Regions from separate parts of the Lysobacter sp. 05T417 genome, predicted to be linked through region 3. Evidence: predicted binding sites of a transcription regulator. Region 3 holds the regulator's gene; each other region holds the start of a gene.

Region 1 (9,759 bases), on a different contig from region 3:
TGCGTCGCCTTGAGCGCCACGGCGATGGTCGCCGCGGCCGCCAGCAGCAACACGCCCCACAGCGCCAGCGTCGCCGCGCCCGGCAGCACGCGCGACAGCATCCACACCGCCAGGCCAAGGAAGATGAAACCGAACACGCGCTGCACCGCGACCATCCACGGGCCGCTGGTGGGCAGACCCTTGCCGGCGGCAACGCCGAAGGCGAGCAGCGGCACGCCCATGCCCATCGCCAGCAGGAACAGCGCGGCGCCGCCGAACAACGGATCCTGGGTCTGGCCGATGTAGAGCACGCCGGCCGCCAGCGGCGGTGCCACGCATGGCCCGACGATCAGGGCCGACAGCGCGCCCATCACGGCAACACCGGCCCATGAGCCACCGCGTTGCTGGTCGCTCATCGAGCCGAGCCGGTTGCGAAGTCCGGCCGGCAACTGCAGTTCGTACAGGCCGAAGCTGGACAACGACAGCACCACGAACAGCAGCGCGAATGCGCCGATCACCCACGGATTCTGGAACGCGATCTGCAGGTTGGCGCCGACCAGGCCGGCGACCACGCCGGCGACGGTGAACACCAGCGCGCTGGACAGCACGTAGACGAACGACAACGCGAATGCGCGGCGCGCGCCCAGGCCCGGGCCATGGCCGGCGATCAGGCCCGACAGGATCGGGATCATCGGCAGCACGCAGGGCGTGAACGAAAGCAGCAGGCCAAAGCCGAAGAAGCTCGCCAGTGCCCACCAGCGGTTCGGCCCGGCGAGCGAGGCCGCAAGGCGGCTGTCCTCGGCCAGGTCAGAAGCGGGCGCGACAGCAGCGCCGCCGCTTTGCTCGCTCCCCTTCAAGGTGAGGGCCGGGGAGGGGATGGGTTGCCGGTCAGCCGCCGCCGCCGCAACCGCCCCCACCGCAACCACCCCCGCCGGCAACGCAACCTCCACCGTCCGCGTCATCGGCGGATAGCAGATGCCGTCGGTCTGGCATCCCTGGAAGCCGGCCGTGAGCCGCACCGTCGCCGCATCGGCCTTGCTGCGCGTCAGTGCGACCGGCAACTCGACCTGGTCGAAATAGACGATGACGTTGCCGAAGTGTTCGTCGCGATGAGCCACGCCCTGCGGCCAGCGCGGGCTGCCCAGCGCAATGCCGGCCTTGCCCGCGGCCTCGTCGAGACGCAGCGTGGTCTTGTCGCGATACAGGTAATAGCCCCGCGCCGGCGTGAAGCGCAGCAGCAGGGTGTTGCCGTCGCCGGCGATCGCCTCGAAACCGAATGCCTGTTCCGGCGGCAGCGGCAGCGCATCGGCAGCGCCGCTGCCAGCCACCAGGCCACCGCCAAGCGCGGCGCCACCGCGCGCCGGACCGAAGGCGACGACGGGTTCGCCGGAAGCGGCGGCGTTGGCCGTTGGCAGTGTCACGGTCAGGTTGCGCGTCTGCGGCGGATAGCAGATGCCGACGTCCGCGCAGCCCTGGTAGCGGATCTTCAGCGTGACCTGGCCAGGTCTGGCGCCGCCCGTGCCCGCGGTGCCTGGGAGCACCGCCGTGAGCGCCTGCCGGTAGGTCTCCACGCGCCCGAAGAACTCGTCCTGATGGGCTTTGCCAGGCGGCAGCTGCAACGGCTGCGCGGCAAAGGCCGCGTCGGCCTGCACGGCGATGCGGTGCTTGTAGAGGTAGTAACCGTCGGCGATATGCCAGCGGATCTCGATGCGGTCGGCGCTGGGTGCTTCGGCGCGCAGCGCGAAGGCCTCGTCGACCGGCAGCAGGTCGTCGGGGTTGATCGCGGCAAATGCCGGCGCCGTCGTCAGCGCGGAGGCGACCAGGAAGGTCTTCAGCAGCGCGGCGCGCAGTCGTGGTCGCAGTCGAATCGATTCAGTCATGTTCACGGGTCTGTTCGGCCACCCACTGCAGGTAGGGGGCAAGGCCGCCAACGGCTTCGACCGCGACCGCCTCGGGCAGTTCATAGCGGGTCGGCGCAGGTGCTGAGGACCAGCCGTACGGGCGATGCGGGGGGCAGGGTCATGAGGGGCGCAAGTGTAGCTGCCGCCTCCGGGGTGGGCGAATGACCCGGTGCAACGGCCTGTGTTGCCCAATGCGCCGGTGGATGCCGTAGGCTGCCGGCGCCGGCACCCGTCCGGCCGCGCCGGAGGAGGTTCGATGTCCCATCGCCACTGCCCACGCCTGCTGCCGACCGTCCCGGTCGCGTTGTTGTTCGCGCTCGCCTGTGCCGCCCCGGTCATGGCTGCAGCCCAGCCGGCCTACGGCATCCGCGTGCATGCGGCCTGCCAGCTGGTCGATGCCGCGGCGCCGCGGGTGCTGGCCGACCTCAGCTGCGAAAACGCGATGACTTGCTGGAGCGAGCCGGAGACGATGAGCCTGCTGGACGCAGCCAGCGCCGAAGGCGTCGCCTCGGCGCCGGGCCAGCTGCTGTACGTCGATGCCAGCGGCAACCCGCTGGCCGAGCCGCCCATGCAGGGGACCATCCGCGCGGTCTGGGCAGCCACGATCAGTGCGCCGCCGCTGCCCAGGCGCCTGCAACTGGCGATCGACGGCGCCGCCGCAACCGCCCCGTTCGAACCGGCCGGCGACTGCTCGGCGCTGCCGCCGGCTGTGGTGAAACGGCTCGGCGGCGGCTGAGCCGCTACGGCGCCGGTGCCCGCCCGCGACCGCGCCCGGTTCGCAACTGCGCCAGTTGTTCGACCACCTCCACCAGTGGCGCCTTCGAGCGGGTTGGTGCTTCGCGGAAGGCCGCCAGCAACCGCAGCTCGAGCGGATCATCGACCAGCAGCGCGTCGGCAGCGGCGACCGAATCCAGGGCGGTATCTGCCGACAGCCCCATGGTTCCGCGCCCGGTAGCCAGCCACTCGAACTGCACGCCGGTGACCAGCGCGATCTCGCGGAGGTGGGCCACGCTCGGGTACTTGCCCCGCGCCGCCTCCCAGTGCCCCACCGCGCTGCGCTGCACGCCCACGGCGGCCCCCAGGGCGGCCTGCGAAAGCCCGCAATGACGGCGGGCGAGTCGAATGCGCTGTTGCGGAGTCATGTCGGATTGCTACCGTTATTCACGTAGTGAACAAAATTCACCCATTGCTGTGTCCAATGGGTAGCGCAGTGCGTCAATACCTGCAGCGGAGACCAACGATTTCAAGCTTTTCCGGAACGTCACGCTACCAGAATTCAACACACCGACGCTGGCCGAACTGTGCCGAAGCGCAGAGTATTGAGCCCTGCCGACAAGGGCGTTGGTAGTGACAAGGCGTCGGTTCGGGGCCGTGCGCAGGACGCGACGAGCACAGGACAGCCACCTCCGTACCAGAAAGAGCGCGTCCCTTCGGGGCCGCGCTCTTTCCTTTTGTGGCCGGGTCCCACCCCAGGCTCGGGCCTCAAACGCATGAGCCCCTTGAAAGCCCTCCGCGCGGACCCAATCTCCCCCGCTGTCCCGGTTCGCCGGGTTTCTTCGTCCCTGACATTGGCACTCATCAGGGTCGACTGCTAAAATTCGATCACTTTTCCCGTTCGTTCAACAACTTACGTACATCCCTCGGAGATTTGTCGCGATGAATATCAAGCCGCTCTACGACCGCGTGGTCATCAAGCGCATGGAAGAAGAAAAGATGTCCGCTGGCGGCATCGTGATTCCGGACTCGGCCACCGAGAAGCCGATCAAGGGTGAAGTCGTCGCCGTCGGCGCCGGCAAGGTCCTCGACAACGGCACCGTCCGCCCGACCTCGGTGAAGGTTGGCGACAAGGTCCTGTTCGGCAAGTACAGCGGCACCGAAGTGAAGCTCGACGGCACCGAATACCTGGTGGTCAAGGAAGACGACATCTTCGCGGTGCTCGCCTGAGAGCCACTGCGGGAATCGGGAAACGGGAACGTAGCGCATCGCGCACTTCCCCCTCCCACCCCATTCCCGTCGCGAACCTTTCGTTCCCAATTCCCAATTCCCAATTCCCGCTTTTGAGGTAATAGAAAATGGCTGCCAAGGAAATTCGTTTCGGTGAGGACGCGCGCGTCAAGATGCTGCGCGGCGTCAATGTGCTCGCCAATGCCGTCAAGGCCACGCTCGGCCCGAAGGGTCGCAACGTCGTGCTCGAGAAGAGCTTCGGCGCCCCGACCATCACCAAGGACGGCGTCTCCGTCGCCAAGGAAATCGAGCTTGCCGACAAGTTCGAGAACATGGGCGCGCAGATGGTGAAGGAAGTCGCTTCCAAGACCTCCGACAACGCCGGTGACGGCACCACCACCGCCACCGTCCTCGCCCAGGCGCTGATCCGCGAAGGCATGAAGGCCGTCGCTGCCGGCATGAACCCGATGGACCTCAAGCGCGGTATCGACAAGGCCGTCGTCGCTGCTGTCGACGAGCTCAAGAAGATCTCCAAGCCGTCCTCGACCAACAAGGAAATCGCCCAGGTCGGTACGATCTCGGCCAACTCCGACGCCAACATCGGCGACCTGATCGCCCAGGCGATGGACAAGGTTGGCAAGGAAGGCGTGATCACCGTTGAAGACGGTTCGGGCCTGGAGAACGAGCTCGACGTCGTCGAGGGCATGCAGTTCGACCGCGGCTACCTGTCGCCGTACTTCATCAACAACCAGCAGTCGATGCAGGCCGAACTGGATGATCCGTTCATCCTGCTGTACGACAAGAAGATCTCCAACGTGCGCGACCTGCTGCCCGTCCTCGAGGGCGTGGCCAAGGCCGGCAAGCCGCTGCTGATCGTCGCCGAGGAAGTCGAAGGCGAAGCGCTGGCGACCCTGGTGGTCAACACCATCCGCGGCATCGTCAAGGTCTGCGCCGTCAAGGCGCCGGGCTTCGGCGACCGTCGCAAGGCGATGCTGGAAGACATGGCCGTCCTCACCGGCGGCACCGTGATCTCCGAGGAAGTCGGCCTGCAGCTCGAGAAGGCCACGATCAAGGATCTGGGCCGCGCGAAGAAGGTGCAGGTCTCCAAGGAGAACACCACCATCATCGACGGCGCCGGCGAAGCCGACGGCATCCAGTCGCGCATCAAGCAGATCAAGGCGCAGATCGAGGAGACCTCTTCCGACTACGACCGCGAGAAGCTGCAGGAGCGCGTGGCCAAGCTGGCCGGCGGCGTTGCGGTGATCAAGGTCGGCGCTTCGACCGAGATCGAGATGAAGGAAAAGAAGGCACGCGTCGAAGACGCCCTGCACGCCACGCGTGCTGCCGTTGAAGAGGGCATCGTCCCGGGCGGCGGCGTTGCACTGCTGCGCGCCAAGGCTGCGATCGCCAACCTCAAGGGTGCCAACGAAGACCAGAACCACGGCATCCAGATCGCCCTGCGCGCGATGGAAGCGCCGCTGCGCGAGATCGTCACCAACGCCGGTGAAGAGCCGTCGGTCATCGTCAACAAGGTCGCCGAGGGCAAGGGCAGCTTCGGCTACAACGCCGCCAACGGCGAGTTCGGCGACATGATCGAGCTGGGCATCCTGGACCCGACCAAGGTCACCCGCACCGCGCTGCAGAACGCAGCGTCCATCGCCGGCCTGATGATCACGACTGAAGCCATGGTCGCCGAGCTGCCGAAGAAGGACGAGCCGGCGATGCCGGGCGGCGGCATGGGCGGCATGGGCGGCATGGACTTCTGATCCAGCCTCCAGCGCTGATGTAGCGATACCAAAGCAACACGAAAAGCCCCGCAGCGATGCGGGGCTTTTTTTGTGCGCTACCGCAATTCCGCTATTCGCTTTTGGATGGCAATTTCCATGCCACCCAGATGCGCCCATTCACTGGCCGACGCACCACTGCTTGCGCGTTTGACTCCTTGCGCTATCGCTCGAGCCCCGGGCACGGCGTGAAGCCATTGTGAAGACCGGCGCAGTCATGTTGCTGCACCGGGGCAGGTGCGTTTTCTTGTTGCATTGCCGCGCGCGGAGACTGCCAATTTCAGGCAACAATGGCACCACAGGGGGCTGTTCCATTTTGCGTCATCACCTACTTTGAAGAAGGGGATTCGCAGTGAAGAAGCCAACCGTACTTGTAGTTACGGCGATTGCCAGCGCCTGCATGGCCGCCCTCGCCGCGCCGGTGTCGACGGCGCTGAAACAGGTATTTCCCGACGATCCCCCCGCTCAGCCCGAGGCCGGACCGCCCAAGGATGAAAGCCCGCAACGCTGGTTCGTGGAACTCAGCGCTTCACCCAAGGCAGACGGCGGCTCGGCGGCATCGCTGGATGCAGAGAAGAAAGCCTTCCGCGACGGCGCGCGCGCCGCGGGCGTGAGGTACCGCGAGAACTTCGCCTACGACGATCTGTTCAACGGTCTGTCGCTGACGGTCACGCGCAGCCAGCTGAGCACGGTCGCGCGCCTGCCCGGCGTCAAGGCGATCTATCCGGTCGAGGTCATGCAGATGCCCGATCCGGAAACCAACCCGCATCCGGACCTGATCACCGCGCTGACGATGACCGGCGCCGACATCGCCCAGAACGAGCTCGGCCTCGACGGCCGCGGCATCCGCGTGGCGGTGATGGATACCGGCATCGACATCGACCATCCCGACCTGGGTGGCAATGGCACCAACCACAGCACGCCGTTCCCGACCCCGCGCGTGATCAAGGGTTGGGACTTTGTCGGCGACGCGTTCAACGCCGATCCGGATTCGCCGACCTACAACCCGGTCGCAACGCCGGACAGCAACCCCGACGACTGCAACGGCCATGGCACGCACGTGTCGGGCATCATCGGTGCCAACGGCGCGGTGAAGGGCGTTGCGCCGAAGGTGAAGTTCGGCGCCTATCGCGTCTTCGGCTGCGAAGGCTCGACCACCGCCGACATCATGATCGCGGCCATGGAACGCGCGGACCACGATGGCATGGACGTGCTCAACATGAGCATCGGCTCGACCTACCAGTGGCCGGACTACCCGACCGCGAAGGCGGCATCGCGACTGGTCAACAAGGGCATCGTGGTCGTTGCCTCCGCCGGCAACAGCGGCGCCACCGGCATGTATTCCACGGGTGCCCCGAGCACCGGCGACAAGGTCATCAGTGTGGCCTCGTTCGACAACATCTCGGCGCGCCAGCGTTACTTCACCGCATCGCCTGACAACCTGAAGGTCGGTTTCAACCCGGCCACCGGTTCGCCGAATGCACCGGTGTCCGGCAGTCTGCCGCTGGGTCGCGTCGGCACCGCGGCCAGCGTCGATGCGGCTTGCCTCGCGCTTCCCGCCGGCAGCCTTACCGGCCAGGCAGTGCTGATCCGTCGCGGTGGCTGCACGTTCTACATCAAGGCCATCAATGCGCAGAACGCAGGCGCCGCTGCGGTCGTGATCTACGACAACGTCTCCGCCGCACCGTTGAACCCGACCGTGGCCGGCGTACCGTCGGTGAACATCCCGACCGTGGGCACGACCAAGGCCTTTGGCGACCTGCTCGATGGTCGCGTTGCCGGTGGACCGGTGCAGCTGACCTGGAGCGGCGATACCGACTCGTTCCCGAACGTGGCCGGTGGCCTGATTTCCAGCTTCAGCGCCTATGGCCTGTCGCCGGACCTGCAGCTCAAGCCGGACATCGGTGCGCCGGGCGGTTCGATCTGGTCGACCTATCCGCTGGAAAGTGGCGGCTACGCATCGATCAGCGGCACGTCGATGGCATCGCCGCACGTGGCCGGTGCTGCGGCGTTGTTGCTGCAGTCGGCGCCGGACACCAACCCGCAGGCTGTCGCCAGGATCCTGCAGAACTCCGCCGTGCCCAAGGCCTGGTCGCTCGCTCCGACCGCCGGCTACCTCGACAACGTGCACCGTCAGGGTGCGGGCATGCTGCGCATCGACGATGCTGTGACGGCAGCAGTGCGCATCAACCCCGGCAAGCTGTCGCTGGGTGAAGGTGCCAGCGGTGCGACCACGCAGGCGATCACGCTGAAGAACACCGGCAAGACGACGGTGACCTACACGCTGTCGTATGAGAACGCACTGACCACAGGGCCCAACACGTTCACGCCGAGCTTCTTCGAAGGCGATGCCGGAGTGACCTTCTACGCGTCGACGGTGACGCTGACGAAGAAGCAGAGCGTGACCATCCCGGTGACGATCGCACCGCCGGCCGAGCCGGTGGGTGGCCAGTACGGCGGCTACCTGGTGTTCACACCGAACGATGGCAGCCCGACGCTGCGTGTGCCGTTTGCCGGCTACATCGGCGATTACCAGCTGCGTCAGGTGCTGGTGCCGACCGTCAATGGCTTCCCGTGGCTGGCCAAGCTGTCGGGTGGGTTCTTCAACAACCAGCCGGCCGGTGCGACCTACTCGATGGTTGGCGACGACATCCCGTTCTTCCTGGTCCACCACGATCACCAGGCGCGCGAGATGCGGCTTGATGTCTACGAGGCCGGCTCGGGCAAGCTCTGGTACACCGCGTACAAGGAAGAGTTCCTGGGCCGCAATTCGACTTCGACCGGCTTCTTCGCCTATTCGTGGGATGGCGTCACCACGAAGAACAAGAACAAGCAGATCGTCGTGCCCAACGGCAGCTACATCCTGCGGCTGTATGTCCTCAAGGCCCTGGGTGATGAAAACAACCCGGCGCACTGGGAGCAGTGGCAGTCGCCGGTGGTGACCATCGCCCGTCCCTGATCCCCTGTTCAGGTACTGATGGCCAGCAGGCCCCGCCGCAAGGCGGGGCCTGTGTTTTTTGCACCTTCGTATGCAATTGCGCTGACAAATCCCTATTCAGGAAAAGGTGGGCTGGCTGGCTCAAAGCGGCTGTTTTCAGGGCTTTCTATACCCGTGAGTTCTTTTTTGCAGTGCAGCGTGCAAGGCCCTAACGGTTCCTTCACGATCGGCCCCGCATCCCGACGTGGGGGAGGGAGCAGGCCCGCAACCGGTTCGACCGGGGCGGGCTTTTTTATTGCCCGCTGTTTGGTGAGGCGTCTTTTTGCGGCCATGTGGTCGCGTGGTCGCGTGGTCGGTGGGGAGGGGGTGGGGTGCATTTCGCGAACCTCCGCTTCGCTCCGTTAATCGTTCACGAAATACACCCCACCCCCTCCTTCCCGAAGCTGCAGTTGTTTTGTTGCCTTCACGTGCAGGCGCTCATGCGCTGCCCGCGTGACGCAGCTGCGAGGGTGGGACTCGGGCTGCAGCGATCAAGGGCGGGGTCAGTGCCCTACTCATTCGCGCGCCCGCTCGGTGAGCTCGGGCCCGGACGCCCGCGAAAAGATCCGGTGGTTTTAGAACCATTGAGGAGCCACGTCGCTGGGTTCCCACCTTCGCGGGAATGACGGGGTTGGGGTGAGGGCCACCGAAGACCGGGAAATAACTAGCTGAAGCGCTGTCCGCCGGGTCGGGGATTGCGCAGCAGCGGGACATGGATGTCCCGCGCCCCGCATCGGACAAGGAAGTCCGATTAAGGGGCGGAGCAATCCCCGGCCCGGCGGACAGCGCCCCACCGCAGCCAGCAGCCCCGCACCGCACCGCACCGCACCGCACCGCACCGCACCGCACCGCAGCAGCAAGGCGTCCGCCAACGCCAATGCCAACGCCAACTCCGACCCCGCACACGTGCGTGCCATCATTCGGCGATGACCGATGTCGAACCCTTCGTCGCGCGCGCACTCGCCCGCCTTCGCGCTGCCGCCCCCGAGGCATGGCACAACGATCCCGAGCTTGATGCACGCCTGACCGCGCTGGCGCGCGCCAGCGACTTCGCCGTGGAGACCCTGCTGCGGCAGCCAGACCTGCTACTGCGACTGTCCGTCGATGCCGATGCACCGCCGGCACCGCCGCCGGAACTGCTGGCTGGCCAGCGCGAACAGTGGCCGGCACTGCT
Region 2 (9,759 bases), on a different contig from region 3:
TGGGTCATGACCGGGCTGGTCATCGTCAGCGGCTACACCTCGATCAATGCGGTGGTGAAAGCCGAGTTGTTCCCCGCGCACATTCGCGCGCTCGGGGTCGGACTGCCGTATGCGCTGACGGTGTCGCTGTTCGGCGGCACCGCCGAGTACCTTGCGCTGTGGTTCAAGCAGATCGGCCATGAGTCGTACTTCTACTGGTACGTGACGGCCTGCGTGGCGGTGTCGCTGCTGGTGTATGTGTTCATGCGCGATACCAAGCATCACTCGCGCATTGATCGCGACCACGACGACGTGGATGCGCAACATGGAGCAGCCAAAGCATGAGTTCGATTCCTGCACGCCCCCGCGTTGTCGTCGTCGGTGGCGGCTTCGGTGGCCTGTGGACCACGCGTGCGTTGGCGGGCGACGACGTCGACATCACCCTGATCGACCGCCGCAACCATCATCTGTTCCAGCCCCTGCTCTACCAGGTCGCCACCGCCGGCCTGTCCTCGCCCGACATCGCCGCGCCGCTGCGCCACATCCTGCGCAACCAGCGCAATGTCGAGGTGCGCCTGGGCGAGGTCACCGGCATCGATACGCAGGTGCGTACGGTGAGGCTTGCCGATGGCGAACGACTGGACTACGACTGCCTGCTGCTGGCCAGCGGCGCCACCCATGCCTACTTCGGCCACGACGAATGGAGCAAGGATGCGCCGGGGCTGAAGACGCTGGATGACGCGCTGGCGATTCGTCGGCGACTGCTGCTGGCGTTCGAGCGCGCAGAGGCGTGCGACGACCCGGAGGAGCGTTCGGCGTGGCTGAGCTTCGCCGTCGTCGGCGGCGGCCCGACCGGTGTCGAACTGGCCGGCACGCTGGCGGAGATCGCGCGGCACACGCTCAAGCGCGAGTTCCGCAACATCGATCCTTCGCATGCGCGCGTCCGGCTGGTGGAAGCCGGGCCACGCGTGCTGGCGTCGTTTCCCGAGTCGCTGTCCGACAAGGCGCGGCGCCAGCTGGAGAAGCTCGGCGTCGAGGTGGTGACGGGTACGCCGGTCAGCCGCATCGATGCGCGTGGATACACATTGGGCGAGCAGTTCGTTCCCGCACGCACGGTGTTGTGGGCCGCAGGCGTTGCGGCATCCCCGTTGGGGGCGTTGCTTGGCGTGGAGCGCGATCGTGCCGGGCGCGTGCCGGTTGCGGCCGACCTGAGCGTGCCGGGCCATCCGGAGATCTTCGTCGCCGGCGACCTGGCCAGCGTGGTGCAGGACGGCAAGCCGGTGCCCGGCGTGGCCCCGGCGGCGAAGCAGATGGGTGCGCACGTCGCCGCGGCGATCCGCGCGCGGCTCTCGGGCAAGCCGGCACCGGCGTTCCGCTATCGCGATTTCGGCAACCTCGCGACGATCGGGCGCATGGCCGCGGTCGTCGACCTGCATGGCTTCAAGCTGTCAGGGTTGCTGGCGTGGTGGTTCTGGCTGGCGGCGCACGTGTTCTTCCTGATCGGCTTCCGCAACCGGATCATCGTGCTGATCAACTGGGCGTGGGCGTACTGGAGCTACCAGCGGCACGCGCGGATCATCCTGGGGCAGGACAAGGCGGCGGGCCCCGTGAGTCAGAGCAACGTCCATGGATCCCCGCCTTCGCGGGGATGACGGTGCTCAGTGCAAACGAAAACGGCCCGGTTTCCCGGGCCGTTCTGCATTGCATGCCGCTGACGCTTACGCCGCGAACAGCGCGCGCATCTTCTTGAGCGCGTTGGCTTCGATCTGGCGGATGCGTTCGGCGCTGACGCCGTACTCGTCGGCCAGCTCCTGCAGCGTGATCTTGCTTTCGTCGTCGAGCCAGCGGCGCTTGATGATGTCGCGCGAGCGCGCATCCAGTTCCGACAGGCCTTCGCGCAGCAGCGCCAGGTGACCGTCTTCCTCGTCTTCGCGCTCGTAGGTCTGCGAGGGATCCTCGCCATCGGCGCGCAGGTAGGCCACCGGCGACGGCGGTGCGCCATCGTCGTCGTCATCCGGCGCGTCGAAGCCGATATCACGGCCCGACAGACGCGATTCCATCTCCAGCACTTCGCGCTCGGAGACGTTGAGATCACGCGCGACGGCACGGACTTCTTCGGCGTTCATCCAGCCCAGGCGGGTCTTGGACTTGCGCAGGTTGAAGAACAGCTTGCGCTGCGCCTTGGTCGTGGCGACCTTGACGATGCGCCAGTTCTTGAGGATGAACTCGTGCATCTCGGCACGGATCCAATGCACGGCGAACGACACCAGGCGCACGCCCTGATCGGGGTCGAAACGCTTCACGGCCTTCATCAGGCCGATGTTGCCTTCCTGGATCAGGTCGCCGATCTGCAGGCCGTAGCCGTTGTAGCCACGGGCGACGTGCACGACGAAGCGCAGGTGCGAGTGCACCAGCTCACGGGCGGCGTCGAGGTCTTCGCCTTCGCGGAAACGGCGGGCCAGCGCCTGTTCGTCCTCGACGGTCAGCACCGGGATGCGGTGCACCGCGTTGACGTAGGCGTCCAGCGAGCCGAGCGCGCTCGGCACGGGGATGTTGTTGGCGACCAGGGCAGTAGACAGGCCGCTGTTGGGAAGGCCGCTGTTGGAAAAGCTCGTCGTGGTCATGGCAGGCATCTTAGCAGTCGGGTTGTAGGACTGCTAAAGGCCCTGGAAGTTCCGCACTGTTGCAGCAGTGCAACAATGGAACCGTTCAGGTTCGGGATCGCGCCGCAGGCGGGGTCAGAGTGCCAGCTGGGACCGGGGCGGCAGGGACCAGTCGATTCCGGCCTGGCCACGCCGCTGCAGGTACTCGTTGGCGGCCGAAAAGTGCCCGCAGCCCAGGAACCCGCGGTGCGCCGACAACGGCGAGGGATGCGGCGCCTTGAGCACCCGGTGCCGGCGCGAATCGATGACCTTGCCCTTGGCCTGGGCGTAACTGCCCCAGAGCAGGAACACCAGGCCCTCGCGCTCGCGGTTGAGGGTCTCGACGACGTGGTCGGTGAACCCCTCCCAGCCCTTGCCCTGGTGGGCGCCGGCATTGCCTTCCTCCACCGACAGCACCGCGTTGAGCAGCAGCACGCCGCGCTGCGCCCAGGGCAACAGGCAGCCGTGGTCGGGTCGGGCGATGCCGAGGTCGCGCTCGATCTCCTTGAAGATGTTGAGCAGCGAAGGCGGGACGGCGACGCCGGGCTGCACCGAGAAGCACAGACCGTGGGCCTGGCCGTGGCCGTGGTACGGGTCCTGGCCGAGGACGACGACCTTGACCGCATCGAACGGCGTTGCGTCGAAGGCGGCGAAGATGGTGGGGCCCGGCGGATAGACGTTGACGCCGGCGGCCTTGCGCTCACGCAGGTAGCTCGACAGCGCCTGCATGTCGGGACGTTGCAGGTAGTCGCCTACCCGCTCCTTCCAGGACGGTTCGAGGCTGACGCGGGCGGAGCGGTCACCGCCGTCGTTCATGCGTCCAGTGCCGCCTGCTCCGGCAGCCGCGACAGGCGCAGCTGGAACAGCGTCTTGGTGATCAGCAGGCGCTCTTCAATCGGCTTGAGCACCAGGTCGTTGGCGCCGGCGCGCAGCAGCGCGCTCTGGTTGTGGGCATTGGCGTCGCCGGTCATCACCAGCACCGGCAGGCGGCGCTTGCCGTGGCCGAAGTCGTGGCGCAGGCGTTCGAGCAGGTCGTTGCCGCTGAGCGCGCCTTTCAGATAGACGTCGGTCAGCACCAGGTCGGCGCCGATGTCGTCCTGGCCGCGACGGGTCTCGAGGAACTCCAGCGCTTCTTCGACACCGATGAAGTGCAGCACGCTCAGGCCGGCGCGTTCGAGCATGCGCTTGGTCGCCAGGGCGACGACCTTGCTGTCCTCGACGTAAAGCACGCGCGCACCCGGGATCGGCTGAGGTTGCACGTAGCCGCGGATGAAGGCCGCCAGTGCGCTGTGGCCCAGGCCCTTGTCGAAGTAGTCGGTGACGTCTTCGGTGAAGCTGCGCGATTCCAGGTGCGACTGCGCGTCGCCGGAGACGACGATGATCGGCACGTAGGCCTGACCGGCCGACTCGCGCACGGCGCGCGCCAGGGCGATGCCGTCGCCGTCGGGCAGCGACAGCGATGTGGTGACCAGATCGACCGGGCCTTCGGCCAGCGCCGCCTGTGCTTCGGCGATGCCCGCGCACGGCACGACCACCGCGTCGGCGAGTTCGCGCGTGAGCACGTCGCCGATCAGCTTGCGCACCAGCTTGGAACCGTCCACGACCATGATCCGCGGCGCGGTGCTGGCGAGGTGTCGAAGGTCGTGGGAACTCATGCCTGGATCACTTACGAAATGGGCCGGGTCTGGCGCAGGTAATGACCGGTAACGAAACCGGCGCCGATCCAGCCGAGCAGGCCGGACCCGAAAACAATCGCACCCGCATGCGCCAGGTCGAAACCCTGCAGCGCGAAGCCGCTGCCGTAGCTGCGGGCGAGGTCGGCCAGCGGCACGCGCAGCGCCAGGTCGGCCGCGGTGAGCAGGGCCAGCGCGATCAGGCCCGCAACCAGACCGTAGCTCAGGCCGAGATAGAGGAACGGGCGACGGATGAAACCGTCGGTGGCGCCGAGTTGTTGCAGCACGGCGATTTCCTCGCGTCGCGACTGGATGTCCAGGCGCACGGTGTTGCCGACCACCAGCAGCGCGCCCAGGCCCAGCAGCATGCCCAGCACCCAGGCCAGGCGCACGCCGAAACGCAGCCAGCTGTCCAGGCGCTGGCGCCAGCCGGCATCGTGCTGGACGACGTCGACTTCGGGCAGGTTCTCCAGCGATGCGGCTAGTTGGGCCTCGTCGCCCTTCGGGCTGACGATCAGCACGCTCGGCAACGGATTGCCCTCGCCTTCATCGGACGTGACCGCGGATATCGCGTCGCCCAGGCCGCTGCGCTCACGCAGTTCCTGCATGCCCTGCTCGGGCGTGCGCAGTTCGAGCGCGGCGACATCGGCGCGACCGCGCAGCTCGTCGGCGAGCGCACGGGCGCGGTCGAGCGCAACCGAGGGCTTGAGGAACAGGCTGATCTGGCGCGCCTGCTGCACCGAGCCGGTGAAGCGTTCGATGTTGCCCAGCGCCGCCCACAGGCCCAGCGGCAGAGTGATCGCCACCGCCATCACGCCAATGGTGAGTGCGGTCGCCCAGGGCTTGTGGAACATCCGGCCGAGGCTGGCGACGAGGCTGTAGAGATGATGGTCGAACCAGGTACCCAGGCGCGAACGCGGCGCCTGTGGGCGCGGCTTGGCGGCTGCGGGCTGCGGCTTGGCCGCGTCCGGCGACGTGGCGCTCACTGGGCCAGGTCCTCGGGCGAGATGTCATCGACCAGGCGGCCCTGGTTGAGCACGAGCACGCGCTTCTTCATGCGTTTGACCAGCGCCAGGTCGTGGCTGGCGACCAGCACGCTGGTGCCGCGCTCGGGCAGCGACTCGAACAGCGCCATGATCTCCGCCGACAAGGTGGGGTCGAGATTGCCGGTGGGTTCGTCGGCGACCAGCAGGCGCGGTTCGCCGACGATGGCGCGGGCAATACCGACACGCTGCTGCTCACCGGCCGACAGCTGCGTCGGCAATGCCTCGGCGCGAGCGCCCAGGCCGACCTTGTCGAGCACGCTGCGCACGCGCTTGCCGATATCGCCACGGCGTAGGCCACGCAGGATCAGCGGCAGGGCGACGTTGTCGGCGACGCTGCGATCGGCGAGCAGGCGATGGTCCTGGAAGACAACGCCGACTTCGCGCCGGTGCAGGGCGATGCGACGCCCGCGCACCTTGAGCAGGTTGCGGTCGCCGAACAGCACCGCGCCGCGGCTGGGCCGTTCGGAGAGATGGATGAGTTTGAGCAGGGTGCTCTTGCCGGCACCGGAATGGCCGGTCACGAACAACATCTCGCCCGGCGCCACTTCGAAGCTCACTTCGCTCAGCGCGTCGTGGCCGCCGCTGTATCGCTTGCTGACATTGTCGAAGCGCAGGACGCTCATCGCTCACCGGTGCTTGCTGATGCCGCCAAGTATCGGCGGCGCGGGCAAGGAAGGCCAGCGGCGGGGCGAAAACCGCGACGGTGATCCGGTTGGCACAGACGCGTCCGTTCCCCCGCGTGCGGCAGAAGGTGCCCGGAGGGCGGATGAGAGCGCCACTTGCGGCGCCGTGCTACTGCCTCACCCCAACCCCTCTCCCGCACGCGGGAGAGGGGCTCAAGGCTCAGTGCTGGCTGCGCGGTGCGCGGGTGATCAGCGACTTGAGACTGCGGCCGATGCGGTTGAGCAGGCCCGGCTTCTCGGCGGACGCGGCACCGGCCTTCGGCTTCTGTGCATGCACCTGGGTGGCCTTGCCCGACGGCGTGGCGACGGCGGCCGTGGCCTCGCCATTGCCCTCCACGCGCTTGCCACCGCGACGGCGACGGCGCTTGCGCGGTGCGCGCTCGGCATCGTCCAGGCCCGGGGTCGGCGCCGTGACCGCCGCAGCGACAGGCGCGGCGATAACGGCTGCACCGCCTTCGGCCATGGCTGCGGCCGCGCGCGGCTTGCGCTCGCCACGCGGCGCGCCGCCTTCACGGCGCTCGCCAGGGCGACCATCGCTGCGACCACCGCTGCTGCGACGCGGGCCACCGGCGCCACTGCCGCTGCGACCGCCGCCACTGCGACCACCACCACGACGCTCCTCGTCGGCCGCACGCTGCTCGCGCGCTTCCTTGAAGATCGCGCCAATGCTCTCTTCTTCTTCGCCCGGCTCGCCGGCCGGCACTTCGCGCGGCGCGCGCGGCAGCGCAACCAGCAGGTCGGGCTCGACCGCCACTACCGGCAGCTTCTGCTCGATGTAGGCCTCGATGTCCGGCAGCGACATCGCGTAGCGCTCGCAGGCGAAGCTGATCGCGTCGCCCTCGGCGCCCAGGCGCGCGGTGCGGCCGATGCGGTGGACGTAGTCCTCGGCATCGAACGGCAGGTCGTAGTTGTAGACATGCGAGACGCCGTCGATGTGCAGGCCGCGCGCGGCCACGTCGGTGGCGACGAGGATCTCGAGCTGCCCCTTCTGGAACTTGTTGAGCAGCGACTCGCGCTTCTTCTGCGGCACGTCGCCCGACAGCACGCCGACGCGGTAGCCGCCACGCTCGAGCGAACGTGCGACGCGCTCGACGAACGCCTTGGTGTTGACGAACACCATCGTGCGCGCGCCTTCACTGCGCGACAGCAGGCCCAGCAGCAGCGGGATCTTCTCTTCGTCGGCCGGGAAGTAGACCTTCTGGCGGACCTTCGCGGCCGTGATGAACTCGGTCTCGACGACGATCTTCTCGGGCTCGTTCATGTGCTCGTACGCCAGCTCCAGCACGCGATGGCTGAGCGTGGCCGAGAACAGCAGCGTCTGCCGCTCGGTGCGGATCGGCATGCGGCGCAGCAGGAAGCGGATGTCCTTGATGAAGCCCAGGTCGAACATGCGGTCGGCTTCGTCGAGCACGCAGATCTCGCAGGCGTGCAGCGACACGACCTTGTGCTGCTTGACGTAGTCGATCAGGCGGCCGGGGGTGGCGATGATGACGTCGGCGCCCTTCTGCAGCAGCTCGCGCTGCTTGTCGTAGTCGACGCCGCCGTACACCAGGGCGAACTTCAGGCCCAGGTCGCTGCCGAACTTGACCGCGTCCTTGTGGATCTGGATCGCCAGTTCGCGCGTCGGCGCCAGGATCAGCGCGCGCGGGTCCTCGGGCTTGCGTTCGGCCAGGGCCGGACGCGTCAGCAGCCGGTTGATCACCGCGACCAGGAACGCCAGCGTCTTGCCGGTGCCGGTCTGGGCCTGGCCGGCGACGTCACGGCCATTGAGCGCGAGTGGCAGCGTCAGCGCCTGGATCGGCGTGCAGCGGGTGAAACCTGCGGCCTCGAGTCCGGCCAGCAGGCTCGGATGCAGGTCGAAGGTGGAGAAGGAAATATCGGTTAGGGGCTTGTCGCTCATCAGATTCAGTCTGTCCGCGGGACCGTGCTACCTGCAGCATGCAGTTTTGCACCGGTGCGCTTGCGTGGGTGGCGTCCGCCATCGCAGACTGCCGGGGCCGGTCCCTGAGAGGGTCATTCCTCATGGGTGCCGGCTAGGTTCGGTATCGGCGGCGGGCTTGAAGTCGCCGCGAAACGCCCCAGTTTACCGTAACGCCCGATCCGGCACCGCCGGTTCCGGGCCGGCCCCAGCCGGGCCGGCGGCCCGTGCCGCCCCCCGGCCGTCGATCCAACCCGCAGGAGAACCCCGTGAGCGAGAAAATTTTGCACGTCGGCGATGCCGATTTCGATGCCGCCGTGCTGCAGTCGTCCGAACCGGTCCTGGTGGACTTCTGGGCGGAATGGTGCGGCCCGTGCAAGATGATCGCCCCGGCCCTGGACGAGCTGGCCGCCACCTATGAGGGCAAGGTCAAGATCGCCAAGGTCAATGTCGACCACAACCGCAACACGGCGATGAAGTACCACGTGCGCTCGATCCCGATGCTGCTGCTGTTCAAGAACGGCCAGGTCCAGGCCACCCAGATCGGCGCGGTGGGCAAGGCCCAGCTGAGCCAGATGATCGACAAGGCGCTCTGAGGCCGGGCCCCGGCCTGGCAACGAGCCCACCGGCTGCGTCCGCCCTGCGGGCGCAGCTCCGCCGGCCCGCCCCGGCGATGTGAACGCCCCCTGTCCGGACGCTTGCCGCCGCGCTGTGGCAGTGCTAGTTTCGTCCTACCCGGCGTTCCCGTAAGACGTGTCGCGTGACTTGTCGCGGCGCCGCACCCCTTCTTGAACCAATCGTCCCCGACGTCCCGCTCGCCCTCTGCGAGCGCTCGCCTCAGCGAGGAATCCCTGCTTGTCCGATAACACCCCTGACGCTGGCGACACCGCCGAAAAGCGCGTGCGCAAGCCGCGTGTGAGCAAGGCAGCCGACAACGCCGCCGCCACACAGACCCCATCCGAAAGCGCCCCGGCGCCGCGTGCGGAAGCTCCGCCGCCGGCTGCCCCGGCTCCCAGCGCGCCCGCTCCGGCCGCCGCTCCCTCCGAACCCCGCGCCGATGGCGCCCCCGCCCAGCAAGGCGAAGGCGGCCAAGGCCAGCGTGGCCAGCATCAGGGCCAGAATCAAAACCGGCACCAGGGTGGCCAGGGCCAGCAAGGCCATGGCGGCCAGCAGGGCCAGGGCGGCCAAGGCGGCCAGGGCCAGCAAGGCCAGGGCGGCGATGAAGGCCGCAACAACCGCCGCGACCGCTTCCGCAACCGCCGTGACCGCCAGCGCGACCGCTTCCAGGGTGGCATGGAGGACGACGGCGGCAACGGCGAGCAGTTCGTGCCGCGCCCGCACCCGCAGGTCCCCGAGGGCTTCCCGCAGTACTCGCTGGGCGACCTCAAGCGGATGCCGGCGAACAAGCTGCTCGACCTCGCCGACACCCTGCAGATCCAGGAAGGCGTCGCCCGTGCCCGCAAGCAGGACGTCATCTTCGCCCTGCTCAAGGTCCTGACCCGCCACGGCGAAGGCGTCGCCGCCGACGGCGTGCTGGAGATCCTGCCCGACGGCTTCGGCTTCCTGCGCTCGCATGAGGCCAGCTACCTGGCCGGTCCGGACGACACCTACATCTCGCCCAGCCAGATCCGCCGCTTCAACCTTCGCACCGGCGACCATCTGTCGGGCCGCATCCGCTGGCCGAAGGACGGCGAGCGCTACTTCGCCCTGGCCGTGGTCGACACGATCAACGGCGAGCCGCTGGAAGCGAGCAAGAACAAGGTCCTGTTCGAGAACCTGACGCCGCTGTTCCCGCGCCGCAAGTTCCGCCTCGAGCGC
Region 3 (9,759 bases):
GCGTCATTGAGGGCACCAGCAAATGCCGGCCGGACCAGACCGCTGACGCAGGTGCGCTCGGTGCTGCTGTAGTGGGACAGCTCCGGCGCGCGCTCGAACTTCTCGTCCATGGTCAGCGCAAACGCTTCGTCGAACCCCAGCAACTGCTGGACCCGCGCCACCTGGCCATCGGTCGGCACCGCCGCCACTGCCACAACGGGCAACAGCACCAGTGCGACCGCAGCCACGCGGCGCAGCGCGTGGGTCACTTGGCCTGCTCCATCATCGCCACGAAGCGATCGAACAGCGGCGCGACGTCGTGCGGACCGGGGCTGGCCTCGGGGTGGCCCTGGAAACTGAAGGCCGGCGCATCGGTCAGGGCGATGCCCTGGTTGGTGCCGTCGAACAGCGAGCGATGGGTCACGCGCACGTTCGCCGGCAGCGTGGGCTCATCGACCGCAAAGCCGTGGTTCTGCGAGGTGATCATCACCCGGCCGCTGTCGAGGTCCTGGACCGGATGGTTGGCGCCGTGGTGGCCGGTGCCCATCTTCATGGTCTTCGCGCCGCTGGCCAACGCCAGCAGCTGGTGGCCCAGGCAGATGCCGAAGGTCGGGATCTTTACCTTGATGAACTCGCCGATCGCCTTGATCGCGTAGTCGCACGGCTCCGGATCGCCGGGGCCGTTGGACAGGAACACGCCGTCGGGCTTGAGCGCCAGCACTTCGGCGGCGTGCGTCTGCGCCGGCACCACGGTCAGGCGGCAGCCGCGCTCGGCAAGCATGCGCAGGATGTTGTGCTTGACGCCGTAGTCGTAGGCCACGACGTGGAAGCGCGGCGGCGCCTTGACGAACTCGTTGCGGTCCAGGTCGAGCTGGCCGTCGGTCCACTCGTAGCGCTTGGCCGTGGTCACTTCCTTGGCCAGGTCCATGCCCTTGAGGCCGGGGAACTTGCGCGCGGCTTCGAGTGCCTTCTCGGCGTTGATCTCCCCTGCCATCAGCGCGCCGTTCTGCGCACCCTTCTCGCGCAGGATGCGGGTCAGCTTGCGCGTGTCGATGTCGGCGATGGCGACGATGCCGCGCTTGGCCAGCCACTCCGGCAGCGACACCTGGCTGCGCCAGTTGCTCGGGCGGCGCGGCACATCGCGCACGATCAGGCCGGCAGCCCAGGCCTGCGCGGCCTCGTCGTCCTGGTCGGTGCAACCGGTGTTGCCGATGTGCGGATACGTCAGCGTCACCATCTGCCGTGCATACGACGGATCGGTGAGGATTTCCTGGTAGCCGGTGATGGCCGTGTTGAACACGACTTCGCCGACTGAAAGGCCGGGCGCGCCTACGGAAACGCCCTCGAAGATGGTGCCGTCTTCGAGTGCGAGGATTGCGGGTTGGGTCACGGGGATCGCCTTGGCTGCCGGGGGGTGCTGACACCCCCACCGCTGCGCAGATGCCGGCAGCCAGAGTTGGCAAACACCGGCCTGCAGCAAAGCGCGGACGCGGTGCGGGACCGGTCCGACGGAAGGGGTTCAGGCGAGCGGGAATTCTAGCGGCACGCGGCCCCGGGCGCCAGTCTTGAATGAATGGCGGCCAGGGATTCTTCAGGCCTGCGATGGTGGCGCGAGGCCACCAATCGGGGCTTCAGCCCGTCCGGCGGCCCCGGTCGGGCGTCAATGGCGGTTCAGAGCAAATCGCGCAGGCGGTACTGGCCAGGCGCCTTCGCGGCGAGCTTGGCGGCAGCGTGCAGTGCTCCGCGGGCGAAGATGTCGCGGTTGGTGGCCCGGTGCACCAGCTCGATGCGCTCGCCGGCGGTGGCGAATTGCACCAGGTGCTCACCCACGATGTCGCCGGCCCGCAGCGAGGCGTAGCGCGGCTGCGCCCCACCGTACTCGGCGCTGGCGCCCAGGGCCAAGGCAGTCCCGGACGGCGCATCCTTCTTGTGCACGTGGTGCGATTCCACGATGTCGCAGTCCCAGCCCGGCAGTGCCGCGGCAGCCCGTTCGACCAGTTCGCTCAGCACGGCCACGCCGAGGCTGAAGTTCGCCGCCCACAACAGCGCGATGCGTTGCGACGCCACGCCGAGCGCCTGGCGCTGACCCTCTTCGAGCCCGGTCGTGCCGGACACCAGCGCAGCTCCGCGATGGCTGCACAACTCGAGGATCGCGTCGAAGCCCTGCGGCAGGCTGAAATCGATCGCGACATCGAACGGCGGCACGCCCGACAGCTCGGTCGCGGCGAAGTGCGGCACGCCTTCGACGACGCGCTGGGAAGGCTGTGAGCGCGATACCGCGGCGACCACGGCGATGTCGTCGCGCTCGCCGGCCAGCCGCAGCAGGGCCTGGCCCATGCGGCCGCTCACTCCGTGGATCAGCACACGGACCGGTGGGATCGATTCATTCATGCGCGCAGGCTAAACGCGCATTCATCGCGCGACAAGGCCGCGCGATGGGCAAACACGATTGCTCAGGACGTCATCCGGTCCCAGAAGCCCTTCACCCCGTCCAGAAAGGTGGAGGCGCGCGGCGAATGTCGACGGGCTCCCTCCCCGACGAACGTCGCTTCGAACTTCTCCAGCAGCTCGCGCTGCTCAGGGGTCAGGTTGACCGGCGTCTCCACCACGATGCGGCAGTACAGGTCGCCCGGCGCGCGGCTGCGCACCGACTGCACGCCCTTGTCGCGCAGGCGGAACAGCTTGCCGGTCTGGCTCTCGGCCGGAATGCGCAGTTCGACTTCACCATCGAGCGTGGGCACGCGGATGGTGTCGCCGAGCGCCGCCTGCGAAATGCGCACCGGCACTTCGCAATGCAGGTCGTCGCCGTCGCGCTGGAAGATCTCGTGCTCGCGCACGCGCACGTCGACATACAGGTCGCCCGGGGGCGAGCCGGCCGGGCCGGCCTCGCCCTCGCCGTTGAGGCGGATGCGGTCGCCATTGTCGACGCCCGCCGGAATCTTGACCTGCAGGGTCTTGGTGCGCTCCAAGCGCCCCTGGCCGTTGCAGTCGCCACACGGGTTGGCGATGGTCTTTCCGCGGCCGCCGCAATGCGGGCAGGCCTGCTGCATCGAGAAGATGCCGCGCTGGAAACGCACCTGGCCGCGACCCTGGCAGGTCGAGCAGGTCTCCAGGTTGCCGTCGGCCGATCCGGTGCCGTCACAGGTGTCGCATTCGTCGAGCGTCGGGATCTCGATCTGCTTCTCGATGCCGCCGACCGCCTCTTCCAGCGACAGCTCCATCACGTAGCCGATGTCGGCGCCGCGACGCGGTCCGCGGGCAGCGCCGCCACCGAAAATGTTGCCGAAGATGTCGCCGAAGATATCGCCCATGTCGGCGTAGCCGGCCCCGCCGCCACCTCCGCCCATGCCGTGCTCGAACGCAGCGTGGCCATGCTGGTCGTAGGCGCGGCGGCGATTGCCGTCGGCCAGGACCTCATAGGCCTCCTTGCATTCCTTGAACGTCGCCTCGGCGGCAGCGTCGCCCGGATTGCGGTCCGGGTGGTGCTTCATCGCGCAGCGGCGGTAAGCCTTCTTCAGGTCTTCGTCGCTGGCGTCACGGGCCACGCCCAGGACTTCGTAGTAATCGCGCTTGCTCATTGCCGGGAATGACTCGGAAACTCAGTAAAAGGGGAAATCGTCAAAGCGAAGGACCGCGCGGCCCCTGGAATGCAGTGGGCGCGACACGAGAAAGGGGAACCGGTTGCGGAAGCACTGCCGTTGGCTGCGCTGTCCTCACTCCGGCTCCCCGTTCCAGTGACGAGTTCCGCCTTACTTCTTGTCGTCCTTGACTTCAGTGAACTCGGCGTCCACGACGTCATCGGACTTCGGCGCGCCACCACCGCCTTCCTGGCCCGGCTGCGACGATGCGGCAGCGGCGGCGAACAGCGATTGCGCCGCTTCCTCCAGCGCCTTCGACTTGGCCTCGATCTGGCCCTTGTCGTCGCCCTTCATCGCCGTCTCCAGCTCGGCAATCGCGCCTTCGGTGCGGCCGATCACGTCGCCGGCGACCTTGTCGCCATTGTCCTTGATCGCGCTGCGGGCGCTGTGGATCAGCGCGTCGGCGTGGTTGCGGGCCTGCACCAGCTCGTGGAACTTCTGGTCTTCCTCGCGGTTGGCTTCCGCGTCGGCGACCATCTTGGCGATCTCGTCCTCGGACAGGCCGGAGCCCGCCTTGATCTCGACCTTCTGTTCCTTGTTGGTCTTCTTGTCCTTGGCCGACACGTGCAGGATGCCGTTGGCGTCGATGTCGAACGACACCTCCACCTGCGGCATGCCGCGCGGCGCGGCTTCGATGCCGGTCAGGTCGAAGCGGGCCAGCGACTTGTTGTAGCGAGCCTGCTCGCGCTCACCCTGCAGCACGTGCACGGTCACCGCGGACTGGTTGTCCTCGGCGGTGCTGAAGGTCTGCGAGGCCTTGGTCGGGATGGTGGTGTTCTTCTCGATGATCTTGGTGAACACGCCGCCCAGGGTTTCGATGCCCAGCGACAGCGGGGTAACGTCGAGCAGCAGCACGTCCTTGACGTCGCCGGCCAGCACGCCGCCCTGGATCGCGGCGCCCACTGCCACGGCCTCGTCGGGGTTGACGTCCTTGCGCGGTTCCTTGCCGAAGAACTCGGCCACGGCCTGCTGCACCTTGGGCATGCGGGTCTGGCCGCCGACCAGGATCACTTCGCTGATCTCGCTGGCACGCAGGCCGGCGTCGTTCAGGGCGATGCGGCACGGCTCGATGGTGCGCTTGACCAGGTCTTCGACCAGAGCTTCGAGCTTGGCGCGGGTCAGCTTGATGTTGAGGTGCTTGGGGCCCGAGGCGTCAGCGGTGACGTACGGCAGGTTGACCTCGGTCTGCTGCGCGCTCGACAGCTCGATCTTGGCGCGCTCGGCCGCGTCCTTCAGGCGCTGCAGGGCCAGCGGGTCCTTGCGAAGGTCGATGCCCTGGTCCTTCTGGAACTCCTCCACGAGGTAGTCGATGACGCGCTTGTCGAAGTCCTCGCCACCCAGGAAGGTGTCGCCATTGGTGGCCAGCACCTCGACCTGCATCTCGCCGTCGACGGACGCGATCTCGATGATCGACACGTCGAAGGTGCCGCCGCCCAGGTCGTAGACCGCGATCTTGCGGTCGCCGCCCTTCTTGTCCATGCCATAGGCCAGCGCGGCCGCGGTCGGCTCGTTGATGATGCGCTTGACGTCGAGGCCGGCGATCTTGCCGGCGTCCTTGGTCGCCTGACGCTGGCTGTCGTTGAAGTAGGCCGGCACGGTGATCACCGCTTCGGTGACCGTCTCGCCCAGGTAGGCTTCGGCGGTCTTCTTCATCTTCGCCAGCACTTCAGCGGAGATCTGCTGCGGCGCCATCTTGTTGCCGTCGGCGGTGGACACCCACGCGTCGCCGTTCTCGTGCGCGACGATGGCGTACGGCACCAGGTCGAGGTCCTTCTGGACTTCGGCGTCGGTGAACTTGCGGCCGATCAGGCGCTTGACCGCGAAAAAGGTGTTCTTCGGGTTGGTGACGGCCTGGCGCTTGGCCGAGGCGCCGACCAGGACTTCGCCGTCCTTGGTGAAGGCCACGATCGAAGGCGTGGTGCGATCGCCTTCCGCGTTCTCGATGACCTTGGCCTTGCCGCCTTCCATGATCGCGACGCACGAATTGGTCGTGCCCAGATCGATACCGATGATCTTGCCCATGTGTGTAGCTCCCTCGCTAATGCTTGAAATTGAGTGGCGCCGAATCTGTAGTGGCGCCGATGTGCGTTATCTGGGGGCCGGCGGCGGGCTCTTCAAGCGACCAGTGGCCGCATGGCGCCTGCCTGCCCCGCTCGTTCAGTCGTGCTTGGCCACCACCACCAGCGCCGGGCGCAGCAGGCGCTCATTGAGCAGCCAGCCCTTCTGGTAGACCTGGACCACGTCGCCCGGTGCATGCCCGGCGCTCTCGACCATGCTCATCGCCTGGTGCTGCTCCGGGTTGAAGCTCTTGCCGGCCGGATCGATCGCGACCAGACCGTTGTCGGTGACGACCTTGAGCAGCTGGCGCAGGGTCAGCTCCATGCCTTCGCGCAGGTGCTGGGCGGTGTCGGCCTGGATGGTGAGGCCGGCTTCGAGGCTGTCGATCACCGGCAGCAGGTCGCCGAGCACGCGCTCGTTGGCGAACTTGCGCGCCATGTCGATGTCGCGGGCCATGCGCTTGCGCTGGTTGTCGAGTTCGGCGCGTTCGCGCAGCGACTCTTCGCGCACCTGCGCCAGTTCGGCACGGACGGCCTCAAGCTGGGCGGCCAGCGAGGCGCCGTCGGCGGTGCCGCCGGCCAGGTCCGGGGTGTCGTTGTCGGGGGTTTCAATCGGGTCGATGTGGGTCATGCGGTGCTCCATCCCTGCGCCAGGGGCGCCAAACATTCGGAAATCCGCGCTCATGCGCGACAGGGCAGCAATGGGGCCGCCCCGCGAGGTTTCAAGACGAACTGTTCCATTGGCAGCGGCCAGGCCGCGCCCGGGGGCGTCAGGGACGGTCCGGGGCCGGAGCCGTGGGCCCTGCCCTCACCGACCTGCCGGGGACGGGACCTCAGGACTCGGAATGGATCGCCGCGCCCAGTGCGTCGGCGGCGGCCTGCACCACCGGGATCACCCGGTCGTAGGCCATCCGGCTCGGCCCGATCACCCCGAGCACGCCCAGTACCTGGCCACTGCCACCGGCGGCAACGTAGGGAGCGGTCACCAGCGACATCCCCTCCAGCGGCGCCAGGCCGGTTTCTTCGCCGATGAAGATGCGCACGCCCGGCGCCTGCACGGTGCGCTCGAGCAGTTGCAGGATCTCGCGCTTGCGGGCGAAGGCATCAAACAGGTCGCGCAGGCGGTCGAGGTCGGCCAGCTCCTGCACGCCCATCAGGCGCGTCTGCCCGGACAGGACCATGTCGTCGCCACCCGGGGCCAGGGCCTGCTCGGCCAGCTCCACCGACTGCGTCAACAGCGTCTGCATCTCGGTCTGGGCGCTGCGCAGCTCGCGCACCAGGGTGGCGCGGATGTCGGCCACGGTGCGCCCGGCAAAATGGGCGTTCAGGTAGTTGGCGACGCGCTCGAGTTCGCCGGCGTCGAACGGGCGGCGGGTCTGGACGATGCGGTTCTGCACTTCGTTGTCGGCGAAAACCAGGATCGCCAGCACGCGGGCGCCGTCGAGCGGGACGAAGTCGATCCGGCGGAAGGCGAACTGCTCGCGCCGGGGCACGCTGACCACGCCGACGAAGTGGGTCATCGCCGACAACAGCTCCGAGGCACTGCCCAGCAGCGCCTGGGTGCCGGAACCGGCCGGCAGCTCGCCGCGAAGGCGGGCCAGGTCGCTGTCGGGCAGCGGCCGCACCTGCAGCAGCGAGTCGACGAACAGGCGGTAGCCCTGCGCGGTCGGGATGCGCCCGGCCGAGCTGTGCGGCGCGCTCAGCAGGCCGGCGTCTTCCAGGTCGGAAAGGATGTTGCGGATGGTCGCCGCGCTGACGTCCAGGCCGGCATGGCGGGCCAGGGTCTGCGAGCCGATCGGTTCGCCGCTGTGGATGTAGCGGCCAATCAGGGTGCGCAACAGCTGCCGTGCACGCGGGTCGAGGCTGGGATCGGCAGATTTGCGGTTCATGGCGTCGCTATTGATAGGGCGCAGCCCGGGCAGGTGCAAGGGTTTTCGCGACCGGCGCCGCCGATCTGAACCTGCGAGACGCCGCCCCGCTATCACGCCGCAACCGACACGAGGCACAATCGCGCTCCATGCTCGTCCATCTCTCCCTCAAGCAGTTCGCCGTGGTCAACGAAGCCGAGCTCGGCTTCGGCCCCGGCCTGACCGTCATCTCCGGCGAGACCGGCGCCGGCAAATCGTTGCTGGTCGATGCGCTGGGCCTGATCTCGGGCCTGCGCGCCGACAGCGGCGTGGTCCGCCATGGCGCCGATCGCGCCGAACTGGTCGCCGGCTTCAGCCTCGACGACGTCCCGCTGGCGCGCGCCTGGCTGCGCGACAACGAGCTCGACGAAGACGATGCCTCCCAGGACGCCCCCTGCCAGATCCGCCGCGTGATCCGCGCCGACGGCGGCTCGCGCGCCTGGGTCAATGGCCGCCCGGTCACCCTGGGCCAGCTCAGCGAGCTGTCCGCGCTGCTGGTCGAGATCCATGGCCAGCACGAACACCAGGCGCTGCTGTCGCGCCCCAGCCAGCTGGCGCTGCTCGACGCCTTCGGCCGCACCCAGGCCGAACTGGCGGCTGTCGGCACTGCCGCGGCGCGCTGGAGCGCATTGCTGACCGAGCGCGACGAACTGTCGGCCAAGGGCGACGTGTCCGACCGCATCGGCTGGCTGGAACACCAGCATGGCGAGCTCGACCGCGAGGACCTCGAGGCCGACGCCATCGCCCGCCTGCAGGACGACCACCGCCGCCAGTCCCACGCCGCCGACCTGATTTCGGCCTGCGAAGGCGCCTTCGCCCGCCTCGGCGGCGACGAAGGCCCATCGCTGTCGCGCAGCCTGCAGCAGGTGCGCAGCGACCTGCAGCGCGTGCTCGAACACGAGCCCCGGCTGGGCGATGTCGACGGCATGCTCGACGCCGCCGCGATCCAGGTCGACGAGGCCCTGGCCCTGCTCGACCGCATCCGCAGCGACCTCGACCTCGATCCCTCCGCCCTGGAAGCGATCGAACAGCGCCTGACCCGCATCCACGAACTGGCGCGCAAGCACCGGGTTCCGCCCGAGCAGCTGGCGACCCAGCGCGATGCGATCGCCGCCGAACTGGAATCCCTGCAAGGTGCCGGCGTGCGCCTGGCCCGCCTCGACAGCGAGATCGAGACCGCGCGTCGCGACTGGCGCCAGGCCGCCGACGCCCTTGGCCGGATGCGCCGCGAAGCGGCAGCGAACCTTTCTGCCAGCACCACCGCCCTGATTTCCGAACTGGGCATGGGCGGCGGCCGCTTCGACGTCCAGATCGAGCCGATCGAGACCGACCGCCCCGATCCGCAGGGCGGCGAGCGCGTCGAGTTCCTGGTCGCGGCCAACCCGGGGCAACCGGCGCGGGCCCTGCGCAAGGTCGCCTCCGGCGGCGAACTGTCGCGCATCTCGCTGGCCATCGAAGTCGCCGCGCTCGGACTGGATACGGTGCCGACGATGGTCTTCGACGAAGTCGACACCGGCATCGGCGGCGCCGTGGCCGAGATCGTCGGACAGAAGTTGCGCGCGCTGGGCGCCAGCCGTCAGGTGCTGTGCGTGACCCACCTGCCGCAGGTCGCGGCGCAGGGCCATGCCCATTACCGCGTGAGCAAGGCCGCCAGCGAGGGCGTCACCCAGAGCGCGGTGCAGCTGCTCAATGCCAAACAGCGTGAGGAAGAACTGGCGCGGATGCTCGGCGGCGTCGAACTCACGCGCGAAGCGCGCGCTGCAGCCAAGCGGCTGCTGGCCGACGTCTGACTCCGGATACTTCCTCCAGGCGCGAAGATGTTCGCGCCTGCAGCGATCCTATTCGAGAGGAATATTGCTCTCGGCCGCCTTCTTGCGCAGCGTCGTCTGCAGCACCGCCACCAGCAGTGCCACCGACCAGCCCGCGAGCAGCACGCCGACCAGGCTCTGCAGCGCGCCTACCACACGCCATTCCGGCGGCAGCAGGACGTCGCCATAGCCGAGCGTGGCGTAGCTGACGATCGAGAAATACAGCGACGTGTTCCAGTCCCAGTCGGCGTTCTTCCACTCGTAGAAAAACGCCCAGACTATGGTCTCGGCGCTGTGCAGCAGCATCAGCTCGATCACCACCCGGACCAGGAAGAAATGCAGGTAACGGCCTTCGCGCGGACGTTGCGCC

Evidence for each region. Region 3 encodes HrcA, which represses chaperone genes, less so after heat shock. Its sites were predicted from a motif close to TTNGCACTCNNNNNNNNNGAGTGCNAA; they were not measured.
Region 1: a site for HrcA is predicted at 3,449-3,475, ahead of groES (co-chaperone GroES). Genes of this name have one in related genera too.
Region 2: a site for HrcA is predicted at 2,614-2,640, ahead of rpoH (RNA polymerase sigma factor RpoH). Genes of this name have one in related genera too.

What each region holds. Positions count from the first base shown of each region.
Region 1 covers NZ_JBFTLK010000004.1:327,194-336,952, forward strand. Annotated here, with positions in the region: gene AC1DER_RS09330 (protein-disulfide reductase DsbD) at 1-1,859, opposite strand, end outside; gene AC1DER_RS09335 (hypothetical protein) at 2,137-2,616, shown strand; gene AC1DER_RS09340 (helix-turn-helix transcriptional regulator) at 2,621-3,022, opposite strand; gene groES (co-chaperone GroES) at 3,537-3,824, shown strand; gene groL (chaperonin GroEL) at 3,953-5,590, shown strand; gene AC1DER_RS09355 (S8 family peptidase) at 5,961-8,567, shown strand; gene glnE (bifunctional [glutamate--ammonia ligase]-adenylyl-L-tyrosine phosphorylase/[glutamate--ammonia-ligase] adenylyltransferase) at 9,512-9,759, shown strand, end outside.
Region 2 covers NZ_JBFTLK010000005.1:199,138-208,896, reverse strand. Annotated here, with positions in the region: gene AC1DER_RS10570 (MFS transporter) at 1-324, shown strand, start outside; gene AC1DER_RS10565 (NAD(P)/FAD-dependent oxidoreductase) at 321-1,631, shown strand; gene rpoH (RNA polymerase sigma factor RpoH) at 1,698-2,603, opposite strand; gene ung (uracil-DNA glycosylase) at 2,718-3,437, opposite strand; gene AC1DER_RS10550 (response regulator) at 3,434-4,276, opposite strand; gene ftsX (permease-like cell division protein FtsX) at 4,288-5,202, opposite strand; gene ftsE (cell division ATP-binding protein FtsE) at 5,277-5,963, opposite strand; gene rhlB (ATP-dependent RNA helicase RhlB) at 6,184-7,923, opposite strand; gene trxA (thioredoxin TrxA) at 8,211-8,537, shown strand; gene rho (transcription termination factor Rho) at 8,797-9,759, shown strand, end outside.
Region 3 covers NZ_JBFTLK010000001.1:136,184-145,942, reverse strand. Annotated here, with positions in the region: gene AC1DER_RS00610 (hypothetical protein) at 1-248, opposite strand, end outside; gene carA (glutamine-hydrolyzing carbamoyl-phosphate synthase small subunit) at 245-1,369, opposite strand; gene dapB (4-hydroxy-tetrahydrodipicolinate reductase) at 1,651-2,370, opposite strand; gene dnaJ (molecular chaperone DnaJ) at 2,433-3,557, opposite strand; gene dnaK (molecular chaperone DnaK) at 3,729-5,639, opposite strand; gene grpE (nucleotide exchange factor GrpE) at 5,775-6,305, opposite strand; gene hrcA (heat-inducible transcriptional repressor HrcA) at 6,508-7,563, opposite strand; gene recN (DNA repair protein RecN) at 7,692-9,371, shown strand; gene AC1DER_RS00570 (potassium channel family protein) at 9,420-9,759, opposite strand, start outside.